2 regions of the Pseudomonas sp. S2_A02 genome follow, and region 1 is predicted to be linked to the other one. Evidence: riboswitches for the same ligand, from Rfam matches in the RefSeq annotation. Region 1 holds a riboswitch; the other holds the start of a gene.

Region 1 (9,607 bases):
AGGCGAACGCTGCGATCGGACATTTGGACTACTCGGTAAGGCCATGACGAAGGGGCGGGATAATAACAAACCTGTGCGCTTTTGGAGCATGTGCGGGTTTTGCATGAATATCGTTCATGTTGGTGCGCTGGCCAGACCGGTAGAATCGCGGCGTTTTCTCATGATCAGGACTAGGGATATGTCGTATCGCGTCGTCACCAGCCTATTGATGCTGTTTTTTAGCGGGGGCGCCGCTGCACAAGGTCCGGATATTTCCTACGTCCGCGACGTTCAACCGATCTTCACCGAAAAGTGCGTGGCCTGCCATGCCTGTTACGACTCCGCCTGTCAGCTCAATCTGGGCAGTGGCGAAGGGGCGGCCCGAGGCGCGACCAAAGCGCCTGTCTATGATGGCGAACGCCGTCAGGCCGCAGCACCGACCCGGCTGTTTTATGACGCCTTTGGCAAACGTGCCTGGCAGCAAAAAGGCTTTTATTCGGTGCTCGACGCCCAAGGCAGCCAAGCGGCGCTGATGGCGCGGATGCTCGAACTGGGCCACAAAACCTCGTTGCAACCTAACGCCAAATTGCCGGAAGACATCGTTCTGGGCCTGAACCGGGAGAACATGTGCGCCATGCCGGCGGAGTTCGACGGCTACGCCAGCTCCCACCCGAAAGAAGGCATGCCGTTGGCGGTCACCGGCCTGACCGATCAGCAATACCAGACGTTGCAACGCTGGCTGGCCTCCGGCGCGCCAATCGATGAACAGGGCCTGGTACCCAGCGCCAAGGAAGCCTTGCAGGTGGTGCAGTGGGAAAACCTGCTCAATGCACCGGGCGCCCGGGAGAGCCTGGTCGGGCGCTGGTTGTTCGAGCACTGGTTTTTGGCGCACCTCTATTTCAAGGACGGCGAGCCGGGGCATTTCTTTCAGTGGGTACGTTCGCGCACGCCAACGGGGCAGCCGATCGATCTGATCAACACCCGCCGTCCGAATGATGATCCGGGCACTCAGGTCTATTACCGCCTATGGCCGGTGCAAGGCGTGATCGTGCACAAGACCCACATCACCTATCCGCTGAGCGCGGCGAAGATGGCGCGGATCAAAAGTCTGTTTTACAGCGGCAATTGGCAGGTCAACGCGCTGCCGGGTTATGGGGCGGAGCGACGGGCTAATCCGTTCACGACCTTTGAGGCAATCCCGGCCCAGGCGCGTTACCAGTTCATGCTCGATAACGCCGAGTACTTCGTGCGCACCTTTATTCGTGGTCCGGTCTGCCGTGGCCAGATCGCCACCGACGTGATTCGCGACAACTTCTGGGCGCTGTTCCAGGCCCCGGAGCATGACCTCTACATCACCGACCCGAACTATCGCGGCCAGGCCACGCCGTTGCTGGCGATGCCGGGGCAGAACGATGACGTCGGCAGTGTCCTGAGCCTGTGGCACGACTACCGCAACAAACGCAACGAATACGAAGCCTTGCGCCGCGACAGCTACGCCGACCTGCCGGCACCGAGCTGGTCGACTCTGTGGGCCGGCAATGACAACGCGCTGCTGAGCATCTTCCGGCATTTCGACAGCGCCTCGGTGAACAAAGGCCTGATCGGTGACGTCCCGCAAACCATTTGGCTGTTCGATTACCCGTTGCTGGAGCGCACGTATTACCAGTTGGCGGTCAACTTCGATGTATTCGGCAACGTATCCCATCAGGCCCAGACCCGGTTGTACTTCGACCTGATTCGCAACGGTGCCGAGCAGAATTTCTTGCGTCTGATGCCGGCCGACTCACGGGACGGCTACCTCGACGATTGGTATCAGAACGGCGGCAAGTTCAAGATGTGGCTGGATTATGAGTACATCGACAACGACAAACCAACGGCGCTGACGCTGGACGAAAAGGACCCGAAACGCGATTTCGCCCTGCAGTTGCTGGCCCGTTATGGCGAGCTCAACGCCAAACCCGATCCGATCAATCGCTGCGGTGGCGCTTACTGCTCGCGGCCGAACATCGATCTGGCGTTGCAGAACGCCGAACAGGCCTTGAGCCGGCTAGTTTCGCGCCCGGCCGCCGGTTTGAAAGTCATCGATCAGTTGCCAGAAGCCACGATGTTGCGCATCGAGACCCAAAGCGGCAAGCGCGAGGTCTACAGCCTGCTGCGCAACCGGGCCCACAGCAACGTGGCGTTCCTGCTCGGTGAATCGATGCGTTATCAGCCGGGGCTGGACACGTTGACTCTCTATCCGGGGGTGCTGAGCAGTTACCCGAACTTCATGTTCAACATCCCGGCGGGGCAAGTGCCCGCATTCGTCGACGCGATGGAAAACGCCAAGGACTCCGCCAGCTTCGAGAAAGTCGTCGAACGCTGGGGCATTCGCCGCAGCCATCCGCAGTTTTGGCAGTATTTCCATGATCTGAGCCGCTACATCCACGACACCGACCCGGTGGAAGAGGGCGTGCTGGACATGAACCGCTACGAAAACCTTTGAAATGTCTGCAATTCAATGTGGGAGCGACCTGTGGCGAGGGGGCTCCCGCAAGGGATCAGTGCATCTTTCCCGACAAAAATACTAGGACTTTGTGTGGCGCGATGATTGGCGTAAACTGCGTCCAAGCCTGCGAGGAGTTTCCATGACCGCTATTACCATTACCGACGCCGCCCACGATTACCTGGCTGATCTGCTCTCCAAGCAGAACACCCCGGGTATCGGCATCCGCGTCTTTATCACCCAGCCTGGCACCCAGTACGCCGAAACCTGCATTGCCTATTGCAAGCCGGGCGAAGAAAAACCTGAAGACACGGCGCTGGGGCTTAAAAGCTTCACCGCTTACATCGACTCGTTCAGCGAAGCATTCCTGGACGATGCGGTAGTCGACTACGCCACCGACCGCATGGGCGGCCAACTGACCATCAAGGCGCCAAACGCCAAGGTACCGATGGTCAACGCCGACAGCCCGGTCAACGAGCGCATCAACTACTACCTGCAAACCGAGATCAACCCGGGGCTGGCCAGCCACGGCGGTCAGGTCAGCCTGATTGATGTGGTCGACGACGGCATCGCCGTATTGAAATTCGGCGGCGGTTGCCAAGGCTGCGGCCAGGCAGACGTCACCCTGCGCGAAGGCATAGAGCGCACCTTGCTCGAGCGTATTCCCGAGCTCAAGGGTGTTCGTGACGTGACCGACCACACGCAGAAAGAAAACGCCTACTACTAAGGTGTTCGCTGCGACATAAAAAAACGGTGCCCGTGAGCACCGTTTTTTTGATCGTTCCCACGCTCAGCGTGGGAATGCAGCCCGGGACGCTCCGCGTCCCAAGAGCAGACGCAGAGCGTCCGTTGAGGCATTCCCACGCGGAGCGTGGGAACCATCATCTCAAGGTCTGTAGAGGTGCGCATGCCCCGCGCGATACAGCGACGATTCACTGAAGTGATCGCTGCCCAACACCCGGCCCACCAGAATCAGCGCCGTGCGGCGAAACCCCTTGGCTTCAACCTTCCCGGCAATATCCGCCAGCGTCCCCACCACCCAATCCTGATCCGGCCAGGTCGCCCGATGAATCACCGCGATCGGGCAATCGGCGCCGTAGTGCGGCAGCAATTCGGCGAGGATCTTCTCCAGATGATTGACCCCCAAGTGGATCGCCATGGTCGCCCCATGCTGCGCCAGACTACCGAGCTCTTCACCGGCCGGCATCGCGGTCTTGTCGGCGTAGCGGGTCAGAATCACGCTCTGTGACACGTCCGGCAGGGTTAGCTCGGCCCCCAAAAGCGCCGCGCAGGCGGCAGTGGCGGTGACGCCGGGAATGATTTCGAAAGGGATGTCGAGCTCACGCAAGTAGCGAATCTGCTCGCCAATCGCGCCGTACAGGCTCGGATCGCCGGAATGCACCCGGGCCACGTCCTGGCCGTTGGCATGTGCGGCCTTGATCAGCTCGATGATCTGCTCCAGGTGCAGTTCGGCGCTGTTGACCACTTGTTCGGCCTGGTGACCCTCCAGCACAGCAGTGGGCACCAGGGAGCCTGCATAGATGATGACCGGGCAGCTACGAATCAACCGCTGGCCTTTAACGGTGATCAGTTCCGGGTCGCCGGGGCCTGCGCCAATGAAGTAGACGGTCATCGTCGTTTCCTGTCAGAAAAAGGGTATGGGCACGCTTCAGATGAAGACTGCTCATGATCGAAGGCGGGGATTATCGGGGATTTTACGCGGCGCTGGCCAATGCCAGGGTGGCCTGGGCGTATTTTTGTCGTGGAATCAGCAACTTTGCCGGTGCCTGAGCTAACTGTTCGGCCAGTGCCAGCGCGGCACTTTCCGCTACGCCGTAACAGCCGGTGCGTTCGAACGCGATGTCCGAGTGGTGGCTGAGTTGCGGTTCATAACCGGCCAATTGTTCGCTGCTGAAATACGTCAACGGCAATGCCAGCTGTTCGGCCAGTTCGATCAGGGCGGGCTCTTCGCGCTTGAGGTCGATGCTGGCCAAGGCCTTGATCTGACGAAGCTCGATTTGATGAGCCTGTAACGCTTGATCAAGCAGCGCCCGCAGCGTGCTGACGGGGCAGCCGCGCTGGCAGCCCAGGCCGACCACCAGGGTCGGCGCTGTGCTGACGTCAGTCATGCGGAGTACTGGCCATCGCTTTTGCGGCGGAACAACCAGGCGCTGATCAGGCCAAGGGCCAGCCAGAACGCCATGTTGGTCAGCTGCGAAGCGATTTTGAACTGCGCTTCCAGGGCTTCCGGAGCCAGCATCGAATGCACTTCCGGTTGCGGTGCACCGATCACATGAGGCACGGCCAGGATCGCCACGCCGAGGATCTTCATCAGCCAGTGGCGGCTGAACACGATCAGCGCGATGCCGACAGCGGTGGACGCGGCAGTGCCAATCCACCAGATCTGCCGTTGCGCCAGATCTGCTGCGGCAGTGCCCGGCAGCTCAGGTGGCAGGCCGAGGGTTGGCGCCAGCACGAACGTCGCATAACCGGCCAGACCCCAGAGCAGGCCCTGAGAGGTACGGCGTGGAGCGCGCAAGGTGTAGAGGCCCGCGAGCATCAGGGCGAAACCGACCGCTACCACCAGATTGCCGCCGGTGGTTGACAGCACGCGCTGCCAGCCGTCTTCCGGCTCCCATGTTTCGGCGTCGTGGGTATGAGCGGCGACAGCGCCAGCATCGTGCTCGTGGACTTCGACAGCAGCCGGCTCGGATTTTTCGTAGGTCTCGGCCTGCAAAATCAGCGGGGCAACCCAAAAGCTTTGCAGCAGGGTCAGCAGCAGGGCGGCCAGCAACCCGGTGAAACCTGCGGTTTGCGCAATACGCTTGATCATGTCAGCAGGTCTCAATGGCACGGAAAGGCAGAGCTGTGACGGGTGTCGTGCGCGGCGTTGTGTACCGCTTCGATGTGCGAGAAACCGGCGAAGTACACCAGGCACGCGCCAAGGATCGACGCACAAAAAGCGGCGGTCAGGCGTTGGCTCAAGGTTGAAGTGGTGCTGGCGGTGCTACTGGCGGTACTGCTGATGATCGACATGGCGCTTCCCTCTGGTCTGTCAGCGGGTGAATAGAGCGCATGAAAACCGCCGCACGCCGGGGCACGCAGAGATTTCGAACAGCGCCCGCCCACCGCGGGTTTGTTATTCAGTGAACGTAAAAGTCACTTTGTGTTGCGGGCCGGTCTCCGGGCTCGCGAGGGGCAGGGCTTGCGCCGACACCTGCAAGCATCACCTTCCCATGCCGTATGACGGGCACAGTGGATCTGACGCTTCACTCGCTTACCGTTGCGGGGGCAGCACCGGACTGGCATGGCTTAAGAGTAAAGCACATGATTCACCGGTTTCCCGTTTCACCCTGTGAAGGGCACCCGTAACAAGGTGTGTAGGAGAGCATGGGCGGGGGTTGGGCGTCAATTGGCAAGGGTTCTCAACTCTGTGGTAGGGGCTTGCCTGTGGCGAGGGGGCTTGCCCCCGTTTTGATCGTTCCCATGCTCTGCGTGGGAATGCCTCAACGGACGCTCCGCGTTCGGCTCTGGATGGGACGCAGAGCGTCCCGGGCTGCATTCCCACGCAGAGCGTGGGAACGATCAATCAAGGGGGGCTGTGGCGTGCTCAGTGATTGACCCGCCCCCACACGATGCGTAGCCTTGCGCTTTCGAGGTTCTTCGGCATCTGCCGAAGCTAAGAAGGGAACGCGGTCGATGCCGCGGCTGCCCCCGCAACTGTGAACGGTGATGTTCGCTGCCACGCCACTGCAAGCCCTGATCCATCAGGTTCGCGGGAAGGCGCAGCGAATGCCAGGCCAATAAGGCCGGCACACCGTCAGCCAGGAGACCTGCCTCGACACAGATTCTCACTTTCAACCGGGCGGGGTGATCCGGTGGCGAAACTCTTGTGCGCGCACCTGCCGCAGCGATTGTCGTCCCGTATGCCCGCCACCTTGCCAAAGGGCATCCGATGAAAACACTGGCCAAACTCCCTGTCACCATCGTTACCGGCTTCCTCGGCTCGGGCAAAACCACCTTGCTGCGCCACATGCTCGACAACGCCCAGGGCCGCCGCATCGCGGTGATCGTCAACGAGTTCGGCGAGCTTGGCATCGATGGCGAGATCCTCAAGCAGTGCTCGATCGGTTGCACCGAAGAAGAAGCCAACGGTCGCGTCTATGAGCTGGCCAACGGCTGCCTGTGCTGCACAGTTCAGGAAGAATTCTTCCCGGTGATGCGCGAACTGGTCGCTCGTCGCGGCGACCTCGACCACATCCTCATCGAAACTTCGGGCCTGGCCTTGCCAAAACCTTTGGTTCAAGCCTTCCAATGGCCAGAAATCCGCAGCGCCTGCACGGTTGACGCGGTGATCACCGTGGTCGACAGCCCGGCCGTGGCTGCTGGTACCTTCGCTGCGTTCCCGGATCAGGTTGATGCCCAGCGCAAACTCGACCCGAACCTGGACCACGAATCGCCGCTGCACGAGCTGTTTGCCGACCAACTGGCCAGCGCCGACCTGGTGATCCTCAACAAGGCCGACCTGATCAGCGCTGACGACCTGGCCCGTGTGCGCCTGGAAGTCGCCGAAGAACTGCCGCCAGCGGTGAAAGTCATCGAAGCCAGCAGCGGCCGTCTGCCACTTGACGTGCTGATCGGCCTCGGTGCCGGTTCCGAAGAGCACATCGACAGCCGCCACAGCCATCACGATCATCACCATGAAGGTGAAGATGATCACGACCATGACGCGTTCGATTCCATCTCGATCGAGCTGCCACAAGCCGACGAAAGCCTGCTGATGGATGCACTGACTCAATTGGTGGTCCAGCACGGCATCCTTCGGGTTAAAGGTTTTGCAGCGGTGCCGAACAAGCCGATGCGCCTGCTGATCCAGGGCGTGGGCACGCGTTTCGACAAGCACTTTGACCGTCAGTGGGGCACTGAAGAAGCGCGCACCACCCGTCTGGTGTTGATCGGTCAGGATCTGGACGCCGCTCAGCTCGAAGCGCAATTGCGCGCTGCGCTCAGCGTTTAAACCATGCACCTGCTCAGGACCCAGCCCGGCGGTTTCGTGTCGGATGACAACATTGCCGACCTTGGACAAACCCCCGCCGAGCTGGTGATCCTGTGCAGCGGTGACTCCAGCCTGGCGTTGCTCGCCGAAGCGGCGCAGCAGTTGCCCGACGATTACCCGAGCGTGCGCCTGGCTAACCCGATGCAGGTGCAGAATCACGCCTCGGTCGATCTCTATGTCGACGAAGTGCTGCGCCACGCCAAGGTTATTCTGATTTCGCTGCACGGCGGCATCGCCTATTGGCGTTATGGCATTGAGCGGCTGGTGGAATTATCCGAACGCGGCGTTCAGCTGATTCTGGTGCCGGGGGATGATCGCCCGGACCCGGAACTGAGTGACCTGAGCACCGTAACCGCGCAAGACCGCGACCGGCTCTGGCACTTCCTGCGTCAGGGCGGCATGGCCAACGCACTCGACCTGTTTCGCTGCCTCGCTAATCGCTGGCTGGGCCGTAACTACCCATGGTCCGAGCCGCAAACCCTGCCACGCACCGCGATTTACCATCCGCAAAAAAGCCCCGCAGAACTGAAGGATTGGCAAGCCGACTGGCAAGCTGATCAGCCGGTGGCGGCGGTGCTGTTTTACCGCTCGCATCTGCAGGCGGCGAATACTGGTTTCATCGATATTTTCTGCCAGCGTTTGCAGGCGGCGGGGTTGAATCCGTTGCCGATTGCGCTGGCCAGTTTGAAAGAGCCCGGCTGCCTGACGGTGGTTGAGGACTTGCTGGATGAAGTCGAGGCGGGGGTGATTCTCAACACCACCGGTTTCGCCCAGTCCAGCCCCGAAGCGCCGCATCTGCGACCGTTTCGCCGCAACATTCCGGTGATCCAGGCGATCTGCGCCCAGGACAATGAACCCGGTTGGCGCGCCAGCGAACAAGGCCTCGGTCCCCGTGATTTGGCGATGCATATCGCGCTGCCGGAGCTGGATGGGCGAATCATCAGTCGGCCGATCAGCTTCAAGGATCTGGCGTGGCGCAGCGAGCGCAGTCAGTCCGACGTGGTCTGCTACCGGCCTGCACCTGAGCGCATGGATTTTGTCGCCGAACTGGCGCGGCGCTGGATCGATCTGGTGCGAGTGCCCAACGGCGAAAAACGCATCGCCCTGATCCTCGCCAACTACCCGACTCGCGATGGGCGCATCGGCAATGGCGTGGGTCTCGATACACCGGCTGCCGCACTGAATATCCTCCGTGCCCTGCATGTCGAAGGTTATCCGCTGCCGGCCGAGTTGCCGGACAGTGGCACCGCGTTGATCCAGCAATTGCTCGGCGGCGTCAGCAACGACCTCGACACCCTCGACCAGCGTCCCTGTCATCAAAGCCTCGCGCTGGACGATTACAACCTGATATTCAACGCGCTGCCCGAGGCCAATCGCCAAGCCGTGCTGGAGCGCTGGGGCGCCCCCGAAAATGATCCAATGTTCCGTGGCGGACGAATGATGATTGCCGGTCTGCGCTTCGGCCTGACTTTCGTTGGCATTCAGCCCGCCCGGGGTTACCAGGTGGACCCGAGCGCGGTGTATCACGACCCGGACTTGGTGCCGCCCCACGGCTATCTGGCGTTCTACTTCTGGTTGCGCAACACCTACGGCGCTCACGGCGTGATCCACGTCGGCAAGCACGGCAACCTCGAATGGCTGCCGGGCAAGGGCGTTGGGTTGTCGGAAAACTGCTGGCCGGACGCATTGCTCGGGCCGCTGCCGAACATCTACCCGTTTATCGTCAATGACCCGGGCGAGGGCGCCCAGGCCAAGCGTCGTACGCAGGCGGTGATCATCGATCACCTGATGCCGCCGCTGACCCGCGCCGAAACCTACGGTCCGCTGCGTAATCTCGAATTGTTGGCCGACGAGTATTACGAAGCGCAATTGCTCGATCCGCGCCGCGCCCGGGAGTTGCAACGCGACATTCTGCAACTGGTGCGCGACACGCACATCGACCGTGAACTGCAGCTCGACGAAAAGCTCGACAGTGACGCCGACGCGGCGATCTGGTTGCCGCGTCTGGACACGTATTTGTGCGACTTGAAGGAGTCGCAGATCCGTGATGGCCTGCACGTGTTTGGCGAGTCGCCGGTCGGGCGGTT
Region 2 (9,607 bases), 1.8 Mb from region 1:
GGTGTGGGTGAACAACCGCAGCAAAATGCCGCGCCGGGCCATGAATTCATGCAGCGCTTCGGCGCGCTCGGTGATCAGCCATTGGAACAATGCGCAGCCGCCCTGAGGCTTGAAACCATACTGCTCAAGCAGCAATGCCAGACGCTCACCGGCTTCGTCAGTGCGAATGCGCTGTCGCGTGTGCCCCTCGGTATCCGTCAAGCACGCCTGGCCGAGCACGCGGGTCGGTCCGCTGACCGCCCAAGGTCCGACCTGTTCGGCCAGCAGCTTAAGCAACTTGCGTTCGGCCAATACAAAACCCAGCCGCACCCCGGCCAGGCCGAAAAATTTGCCAAAGGAGCGCAGCACGATCAAGCCGATCTGATGGGTGAACGGTGCCAGGCTCAAATGCGGGGTGTTGTCCATGAATGCCTCATCCACCACCAGCCAGCCACCGCGCTGAGCCAGCCGCGAATGCCAATCCAGCAGGCGAGCCGGGGTCAGGCTCAACCCCGTGGGATTGTTGGGGTTGACCACCACCAGCACGTCGAGGCTGTCGAGAAAGAAATCGACTTCCGACTCCAGCACTTCACGCACGATGTAACCATTGCGACGCCAGGCTTCGGCGTGTTCGGCGTAACACGGCGACAGCACGCCGACCTTGCCGGCCCGGCGCAAACGCGGCAGCAACTGGATCGCCATTTGCGACCCGGCCACCGGCAATACTTGGGCCGCACCGTAATAGTCGCAGGCAGCCTGCTCTAGCCCGTCATCGGTTTCCGGCAACCGCGCCCAGGCCCGCAGCGGGATGTCCGGGACCGGGAATGGCCAGGGCGCCAGGCCACTGGACAGGTCGAGCCAATCGGCTTCGGCAATGCCGTATTCAAGCGCCGCCTTACGCAAGCGACCACCGTGCTCAAGCATAGAACTCAGCCCCCACGCAAAGAATCAGCAGCCATAACCATATCCCGCGCTGTACCAATTGCCAGCCACGGTCGATGGAATCGGCATCCGCCGGCACACCTTCGCCCAACTGCGGACGCTGATGCAGTTCACCGTGATAGATCGCCGCCCCGCCCAACTCGACGCCCAGCGCACCGGCACCCGCCGCCATCACCGGCCCGGCATTCGGGCTGTCCCAGGTCGGGCCCTGGGTACGCCAGCACTTCAGCGCCAGTCGGGTTTTGCCCAGCAGCGCGTAGGTCAACGCCACCAGACGTGCGGGAATGTAGTTCAGAACATCATCGATCTTCGCCGCCGCCCAACCGAAACGCTCGAAGCGTTCGTTGCGATAACCCCACATCGCATCGAGCGTGTTGCTCAGACGATAAAGCACCACGCCGGGCGCACCCGCCACGGCAAACCAGAACAGCGCGGCGAATACCGCATCGCTGCCGTTCTCCAGCACCGATTCGGTGGCGGCGCGGGCGACTTCGGTTTCATCCAGCTCACTGGTCTGACGGCTGACCAGATAGCCGACGCGGTTGCGCGCCTCGATTAAATCATCGCTGCGCAGGGCCTTGGCCACCGGCTCGACGTGCTCACCAAGGCTGCGCATACCGAGGGCGCAATAGAGCACCAAAATCTCTACGATCCAGCCAACGTAAGGCGCCCAGGAAATTGCGGTGGCCAGCAAAGTCAACGGCACGACCGCCATCACCCAGGCTGTAACGCCATGACTGCGCCAGCCACGGCCACCGGAGTTGAAACGCTGCTCGATGCGATCGGCAAAACGACCGAACGCCACCAGCGGATGCCAGCGTTTGGGTTCACCCAGCAGCGCATCCAGCGCGACCGCGGCGACACTCAACAACGCCACACTCATTGACTCACTCCCCAATAATTTTCATACAGCAACTCGCTGAGTGGGCGTGCTTGCGCCCAGCCTTCGAGTACCAACATCGGCGCCGGATAGAATGCCTCGACCGGTCCCAGACAAAGAATGGCCAAAGGCTTGGCCCCGCTCGGTAAACCCAGCAAGTCCGCCAGCGCTTGTGGCTCGAACAATGACACCCAGCCCATGCCCAGGCCTTCGGCGCGGGACGCGAGCCAAAGGTTCTGGATGGCGCAGGACAATGAGGCCATGTCCATTTCCGGCAATGTACGACGGCCGAAGATATGCCGCTCACGATCGTCCATCAGCGCGGCGACCAGCACCTCGGCGCAGTCGTTGATGCCTTCGACCTTGAGCTTCATGAATTCGTCGGAACGCTCGCCGAGGGCTTCGGCGGTGCGGATGCGTTCCTCTTCCACCAGCTGCTGAATCTTGCCGCGAAGTGCCCGGTCGCTGATGCGGATGAAACGCCAAGGCTGCATCAGGCCGACACTCGGCGCCTGATGCGCGGTTTCAAGCAGACGCCTCAGTAACTCAGGTTCGACGGTGCCGCCGCTGAAATGCCGCATGTCGCGGCGTTCGGCGATCGCGCGATAAACAGCTTCGCGTTCGGCTTCGGAAAATGCGTTGTCCGTCATGGCCTCTTCGCGAGCAAGCCCGCTCCCACATTAGAAGGTGTGTGACCTGAAGAAACTCGGTCCACTGTGGGAGCGGGCTTGCTCGCGAAGGCGGCCTCACGATCAGGCACAAACAACGCGGCAATCGCCGATGGATTCGACGGAAAATAAAAATGCACATAAGAAGCCGTCATCCGCCCCTCACGATAAACCGCCTCCGCCCCCTCGCCCGCCATTCGGGCTCAGCCCACGAGCAATCGGCTCAAGTTCGGTGCTGGTCAACGAGTGGTGATAGGTGTGCCCACGCAGCAAACCTTCCGGCAATTCAACCGCCTGCAAAGCCAACGCGGCAAGACGCTTCTGCATCACCGCATCACCAGCCAGCAAGCCGACCAGTTCAGCGCGAGTACCCTCGACATCGGTCAAGGAATCCAGCAGATACAGCATGCCGCCACACTCGGCCAACAACGGTTTGCCCGCCGCGTGATGAGCGCGGATCGCGGTCAGCATCGGCGTGTTTTGCGACAACGCCACATGGTGCAGTTCGGGGTAACCGCCCGGCAGATACAGGCTGTCTGCCTCCGGCAATTCGGTGTCGCGGATCGGCGAGAAGAAAGACAGTTTGGCGCCCATGGCCCGTAGCAGATCCAGGCTCGCGCCGTAGGTAAACGCGAAAGCTTCGTCCCGGGCCACGGCAATTCGCACACCGGCCAACAACGGTTCGGCTGTAATCATTTCAGGCGCGGCGAATTCCACGGGCGGCGGTAGAGCCACATCGCAACTGCTGGTCAGCGACTCAGCCGCCGCATCGAGACGCAGATCAAGATCATTCAGCTCGCTGGCCTGAACCAGGCCGAGATGCCGACTCGGCAATTCGATCCCGGTCTCCCGGGACAACGCGCCGTACCAGCGCAAGCCTTCAGTCAGGCTGCCTTCGAGCAACTGCGCATGGCGCACGGTGCCGACCCGGTTGGCCAGCACACCGGCAAACGGCAAGTCCGGCTGATAACGCGCAAGGCCCAGGGCCAGCGCGCCAAACGTCTGCGCCATGGCGGTGCCGTCGATCACGCCGAGCACCGGCACACCAAGTGCCGCGCCAAGTCGGCGCTGGACGGCGTACCGTCGAACAGCCCCATGACGCCTTCGATGAGGATCAGATCGGCTTCGCCAGCGGCCTCCCACAATAGACGCCGACTTTCCTGCTCGCCGACCATCCACATGTCGAGTTGATAGACCGGTGCACCGCTGGCACGCTCGAGAATCATCGGGTCGAGAAAGTCCGGGCCGCATTTGAACACGCGAACCTTGCGTCCCTGATTGCGATGCAAACGGGCGAGCGCGGCGGTGACGGTGGTCTTGCCCTGACCGGAGGCCGGCGCGGCGATCAGTACCGCCGGGCATTGACGATGGCTATTCATAAAGTGCAGTTCACAACTCGACGCCTTTTTGCGCTTTGATTCCGGCCTGGAAGGCGTGCTTGATCATGCCCATTTCAGTGACAGTGTCGGCCAGCTCGATCATCTCCGGTTTGGCGCCACGACCGGTGACCACCACGTGCTGCATCGGCGGACGGGCCTGCAAGTCGCTGAGCACTTGATCGAGATCGAGGTAGCCGTGCTTGAGGGCGATGTTCAACTCATCAAGCACTACGAGGCCAATGGCCGGATCACGCAGCAATTCGCGGGACACCGCCCACGCGGCTTCGGCGGCTGCAATGTCACGCTGGCGATCCTGGGTTTCCCAGGTGAAGCCCTCGCCCATCACATGAAAACGCACCTGCTCCGGGAAGCGCCGGAAGAACAACTCCTCGCCGGTGCTGGTGCGCCCCTTGATGAACTGCACCACGCCGCACTGCATACCGTGGCCCATGGACCGCGCAAGCATGCCGAAGGCCGAGCTGCTTTTGCCTTTGCCGTTGCCGGAGAGCACCAGCAGCAAACCGCATTCATTTGGCGAGTTGGCGATGCGTTCGTCGATCACCGCTTTTTTGCGCAGCATGCGCGCCAGGTGGCGTTCGTCACGATCGGGGGTATCAGTCATGGGGGAGCTCTCCGTTGAGGCTGGATAACGGCGGGCAGGCACAAGAATAGACGGCAAGAAGCCTGGCATCGCCCACCGTGATGCCGTTGGATGAGTCAGGCCGGTCTCCGGGCTCATGAGCGGCGCCAAGGCCAACTGCGCGCCTTCCCATATCGACAGTCGACACAGTGGCTCAAAGCGCAGCTTTTACTCATTTACCGTTGCGGGGGCAGCGCCGGGATCGTGATCATTCTTCGCTGGAAGAAATTCACTCACCGGCTTCCCTGTTTCACTCTGTCGACCAGCGTCACAGAGCACCTGAAACAAGCCGCGAAGGTTAGAGGGTTGGGGGTGGAGCGTCAATTAAAGCCGGGGCGCCTCTGAGCGAATAACTGCCGTCGATCAATTAACTGACGCCAATCTTGTGCCACACTGCAAGCAGTGATATCAAAGAGCCACAACCTGACAACACAATAACAAGGGTGAGCCACATGCAAGGCATGATCATCAGCAATCCGAAGCTGGAATTCCTGCGGCCGGTGCTGGAACGCTGGTTTGACTGTATCGACCGCTACAATGCCGTGCGCGGCGATAACGATACACCTTACTGGTATGACGAAAACGCCAACCTCGGCCTGCTCTCCGCCGCGGCCTGGATGGCAGAAATGGTCACGCTGCAACAAACGTCGACGCGCAAACAGACCGAAGAAGGCGAACGCAACGCCCGCGCCGATCTGTTTATCGCCAGCAGCGAAGAACGCGCATATCTCCAGGCCACCCAGCGCTGGCCGCGAGTCAATAGCCTGAACCTGACCCAGGCACTGGCGGACATCACCAGTGACGCGAAGCGAATCAGCTACGCCAGCGATCTGAAACTCGGCTGCCTGTTTGTCGCGCCACAAAAAGCCCAGCACAGCGCCACCCCGGAAGAGCTCCAGGACATGGTCGACGACCTGCAAAAGGAGCATACCTGCGCCGTGGCCTGGTATTTCCCTTACGCCTACCGCAAGTTGCGTAATGAAACCGGCAACTACCATCCAGGGATCGCCGTATTGTTCAAGGAAGCCCGCGGCTGACGGGTTGAACCATCGAACGTCTACGCTTCTCTATGATTACGTCAATGCATTCATAGGGAAGATCAGTAATGCACAAACCCCAGCTCGTTTTCATTATCGCGCTCGCCGGAGGGCTCGCCGCCTGTGGTGAAACCTCCAGCCTGCAAGTCTCGGACGGAACCGGACCGTCGCCCAAGCTGCCAGAGCCGAATAAAACCCTGATCCCGACGGTAAACATCGCCCCGGCGATCGGCTGGCCTGAAGGCAAGAAACCCGTCGCCGCGGCCGGGACTCAAGTGACGGCGTTTGCCGAAGGCCTCGATCATCCGCGCTGGCTCTATGTGCTGCCCAACGGCGATGTGCTGGTAGCCGAAACCAACGCGCCGCCCAAACCCGATGATGGCACAGGCATTCGCGGCTGGGTCATGGGCAAAGTCATGGGCCGTGCCGGTGCCGGCGTCCCCAGCCCGAACCGCATCACCCTGCTGCGGGACAAAGACCACGACGGCGTCGCCGAAACCCGCACGGTGTTTCTGGAAAACCTCAACTCGCCGTTCGGCATGACCCTGGTCGGCAATGACTTGTATGTCGCCGACACCGACCGCCTGCTGCGTTTCCACTACGAAAACGGCGAGACGGCGATCAAGTCGCAGCCGATCAAGGTGGTCGATCTGCCGGGCGGCACGCTGAATCACCACTGGACCAAAAACGTCATCGCCAGCAAGGATGGCAGCAAGCTATACGTCACCGTGGGCTCGAACAGCAACGTCGGTGAAAACGGCATGGATCAGGAGGAAGGACGCGCGGCGATCTGGGAAGTGGACCGCGCCACCGGCAACCATCGGATCTTCGCCTCGGGGATTCGTAATCCAAACGGTCTGGCCTGGGAGCCTCAGAGCGGCGCACTGTGGACCGCCGTCAACGAGCGTGACGAAATCGGCAGCGACCTGGTGCCGGACTACATCACATCCGTGAAGGACGGTGGGTTCTACGGCTGGCCTTACAGCTATTACGGCCAGCACGTCGACATTCGCGTCGAGCCGCAAAACCCTGAACTGGTGGCCAAGGCCATTGCGCCAGACTATGCAGTTGGGCCACATACCGCGTCACTGGGCCTGACGTTTGCCGAAGGCAGCAAACTGCCCGCGCCGTTCACTCAAGGTGCCTTCATCGGCCAGCATGGCTCATGGAACCGCAAGCCGCTCAGTGGCTACAAAGTGATTTTCGTGCCGTTCAGCGCCGGCAAACCGAGCGGGCAGCCGGCGGATGTGCTCACGGGCTTCCTCAATGACGAGGAAAAAGCCATGGGCCGGCCGGTGGGCGTGGTGATCGATCAGCAAGGAGGCTTGCTGGTGGCGGATGATGTGGGGAACAAGGTGTGGCGCGTTTCCGCAGCTAAATAATGCGATTACTGCCAGACGAAAACCCTGTGGGAGCGGGCTTGCCCGCGATAGCGGCAGCCCAGACTACATCGAAGTTGAATGTGCCGACGTCATCGCGGGCAAGCCCGCTCCCACAGGAGATCAGCGTTTACGACAGAGCGTGCGAGCGGCCATGACAACCTGCGCTACGGATTATGTGCCAAGTGCTCGGGTTGCAAGACGCGCTTGGCGCTCAGATAGGCTCTCTGCCAGTAAGCTTTGGACAAGCTGTCCAGCTTGACCGTGCCGCCCGTGGCTGGGGCGTGGACGAAGCGGCCTTCGCCGACGTAGATCCCGGCGTGGCTGACCTGGGAGCCGCCATTGGTGGCGAAGAAAATCAGGTCACCGGTTTGCAGGCCTTCCTTGCCGATATTGGGGGCCTGCATACCGATCATCTCGCGGGTGGAGCGCGGCAAGGAAATGCCTGCGACATCGCGATACACGTAACCGATCAGACCGCTGCAATCGAACCCGGAATCTGGCGTGTTGCCACCCCAACGATAAGGCGTTCCCACCAAACCCAGCGCGCGAAACAGCACGTCTTCTGCCGCAGGAGAAAAGGCTTGGGAAGGACCGAAAACAATTGGAGCGCGGACTACCGGCGCAGGTGGCGGTGTGCGGCTGGCGCAGGCGCTGAGCAGCGCTGCGAAGAACATGAGTGCGAGGCGGGCCGACATCGTCATAAGCAGAACATCCTGATCTGGCTGCGGCTTTTTCTGCCACAAAGACAGAAAAGAAAACCGCCTGCGCAGAACGCAGGCGGTTTGCCATCAATAATAGATCAGGATTCTAGCGGCTACGCGGCAAACTTCAAGTAAGACTTTAAGTTCGCCTTACAAACTGTCCGCTTACTTGCGAGCCGTGACGATAGCCGGTGCCGTATTCGGCGCCATCGCGAGTGCGCGCTTGGCTTCGATGAAGGTCTTGTTCCAGTAGCTGTCGCCCAGGCTATCGATCCGGACACCACCGCTTTTGCGGCTGCTGGAGTGGATGAACTGGTTATCACCCAAGTAGATCCCGGCGTGACTGACACGACCGCGACGACCATTGGTGGCGAAGAACAGCAGGTCACCCGGCTTGAGGGCGCTGCGAGCAACCAGAGGAGCGTCAACGTTGATCATTTCGCGAGTGGACCGCGGCAGGTTCATGCCGGCCTCTTCACGAAACAGATAACCAATGAAGCCGCTGCAGTCGAAACCAGCCTCGGAGGTGCCGCCGAAACGGTAACGGGTACCGATCAGGGACATGCCACGTTCGAGGATGCTGTCGGCCAGAACCGGAAGTTGGTACGACTTGCCGCCGGCGAAGTCTGCCAATTCTTTATCGGTGGCCAGCTCTTCCTGGAAAAGAACGGAAGAAGACTGCGCGGTAACTGAATTTGAAACCTGCTGTTGTGGCGCTTGCTGGGACACTGGAGAGTGAGCAGCGCAACCGAACAACAGGGTGACGAGTGCGAGAGGCACGAGGGGTGCGAAGCGATTTAGCATGGGCACGACCGTGGCTGATAGTTATAAAAGAAGCCGCGACTATGCCCGCTATCAACCTCATTTGCAAATTCAATCGATCTTTATGTGACTTATCGGTTTCTCGTTTACATCTAAGCGCTTAAGCCCATTTTGAACCTTTGCGCAGCCTGCCCTCCTGCAGAAAAGCGGATTTGTTGACGCCTTAAATTTTCCAAAACCCGCGTAGAACCTGGGCTTGATCAGGTTTTTTACCAACCAAGGGTTTCTTTCAGGAAGGGGATTGTCAGCTTGCGCTGAGCTTGGAGGGAGGCCTGATCGAGGCGTTCAAGCAGCTCGAAAAGCGCACTCATGCTGCGGGTACCGCGGGTCAAAATAAAATGCCCGACCTCGTCGGTCAGGTGCAGGCCACGACGGGATGCGCGTAACTGCAAGGCGCGCAATTTGTCTTCGTCAGAGAGCGGGCGCATCTGGAAGATGAGTGCCAGTGTCAGCCGCGACTTGAGGTCTGCCAGCTTCACCGGCAGTTCGCGCGGGGATGTCGAGGCCGCGATCAGCAGACGCCGGCCACTGTCACGCAGGCGATTGAACAGATGGAACAGCGCCTCTTCCCAATCCGCCTTGCCGGCGACCGCCTGCAGATCGTCCAGGCAGACCAGTTCGTATTGTTCGAGGTTGTCGAGGATTTCGATGCCGCGGTCCAACAACTCGGCCAACGGCAGGTACACCGCCGGCTCCCCCAGTTGTTCGAAGCGCAGACACGCTGCCTGCAACAAATGCGTGCGCCCTACCCCGTCCTTGCCCCAGAGGTAAATCAGACTTTCCGTCCAGCCGGCGTCGGCTTCGCAGAGCCGCTCGACATAGCCGAGTGCAGCGGCATTGGCGCCTGGGTAGTAATTGATAAAGGTAGCGTCATCACGCAGACGCACACCTAGGGGCAGCTGAATCGGTTTCATGCTGACTGAACAGTTCCAAAGGAACCGTTAGTGGCCTCTGTGTAAAGTTTGCGAAGTTTATACCCGTGAGGCTGACCGCACAATGCGACAGACCACAAGCAAAATCAAAGGTTTGCGTTAACGCACTGGTTTTATGACCGTTTCTTTGGCGGCGCATGTGACAGCCATACAAGGGATACGGGCAAACCTGGCATGAAACCAGACTGCCCGCTATAAGCGATCAAAAAAACTTACAGCCCGGATTCGTCGACACCGCCGTAGAT

Evidence for each region. Region 1 has a riboswitch for cobalamin ahead of AB4O41_RS00175 (CbtB domain-containing protein). Riboswitches for the same ligand answer to the same signal wherever they lie in the genome.
Region 2: it holds a riboswitch for cobalamin, as region 1 does, so the genes downstream of both, cobO (cob(I)yrinic acid a,c-diamide adenosyltransferase) here and AB4O41_RS00175 (CbtB domain-containing protein) in region 1, are expected to answer to the same signal.

Annotation. Positions count from the first base shown of each region.
Region 1 is NZ_CP162776.1:42,763-52,369, forward strand. It holds gene metH (methionine synthase) at 1-23, opposite strand, end outside; gene AB4O41_RS00150 (fatty acid cis/trans isomerase) at 179-2,464, shown strand; gene nfuA (Fe-S biogenesis protein NfuA) at 2,607-3,191, shown strand; gene cobM (precorrin-4 C(11)-methyltransferase) at 3,351-4,097, opposite strand; gene AB4O41_RS00165 (cobalamin biosynthesis protein) at 4,180-4,593, opposite strand; gene AB4O41_RS00170 (CbtA family protein) at 4,590-5,297, opposite strand; gene AB4O41_RS00175 (CbtB domain-containing protein) at 5,309-5,500, opposite strand; cobalamin riboswitch at 5,622-5,849, opposite strand; cobalamin riboswitch at 6,104-6,319, shown strand; gene cobW (cobalamin biosynthesis protein CobW) at 6,420-7,481, shown strand; gene cobN (cobaltochelatase subunit CobN) at 7,485-9,607, shown strand, end outside.
Region 2 is NZ_CP162776.1:1,829,887-1,839,493, forward strand. It holds gene cobD (threonine-phosphate decarboxylase CobD) at 1-903, opposite strand, end outside; gene cbiB (adenosylcobinamide-phosphate synthase CbiB) at 896-1,804, opposite strand; gene bluB (5,6-dimethylbenzimidazole synthase) at 1,801-2,451, opposite strand; partial or broken gene AB4O41_RS08330 (cobyrinate a,c-diamide synthase) at 2,448-3,848, opposite strand; gene cobO (cob(I)yrinic acid a,c-diamide adenosyltransferase) at 3,859-4,470, opposite strand; cobalamin riboswitch at 4,552-4,786, opposite strand; gene AB4O41_RS08340 (hypothetical protein) at 4,941-5,525, shown strand; gene AB4O41_RS08345 (PQQ-dependent sugar dehydrogenase) at 5,594-6,907, shown strand; gene AB4O41_RS08350 (C40 family peptidase) at 7,072-7,608, opposite strand; gene AB4O41_RS08355 (C40 family peptidase) at 7,774-8,412, opposite strand; gene hda (DnaA regulatory inactivator Hda) at 8,640-9,344, opposite strand; gene AB4O41_RS08365 (AI-2E family transporter) at 9,575-9,607, opposite strand, start outside.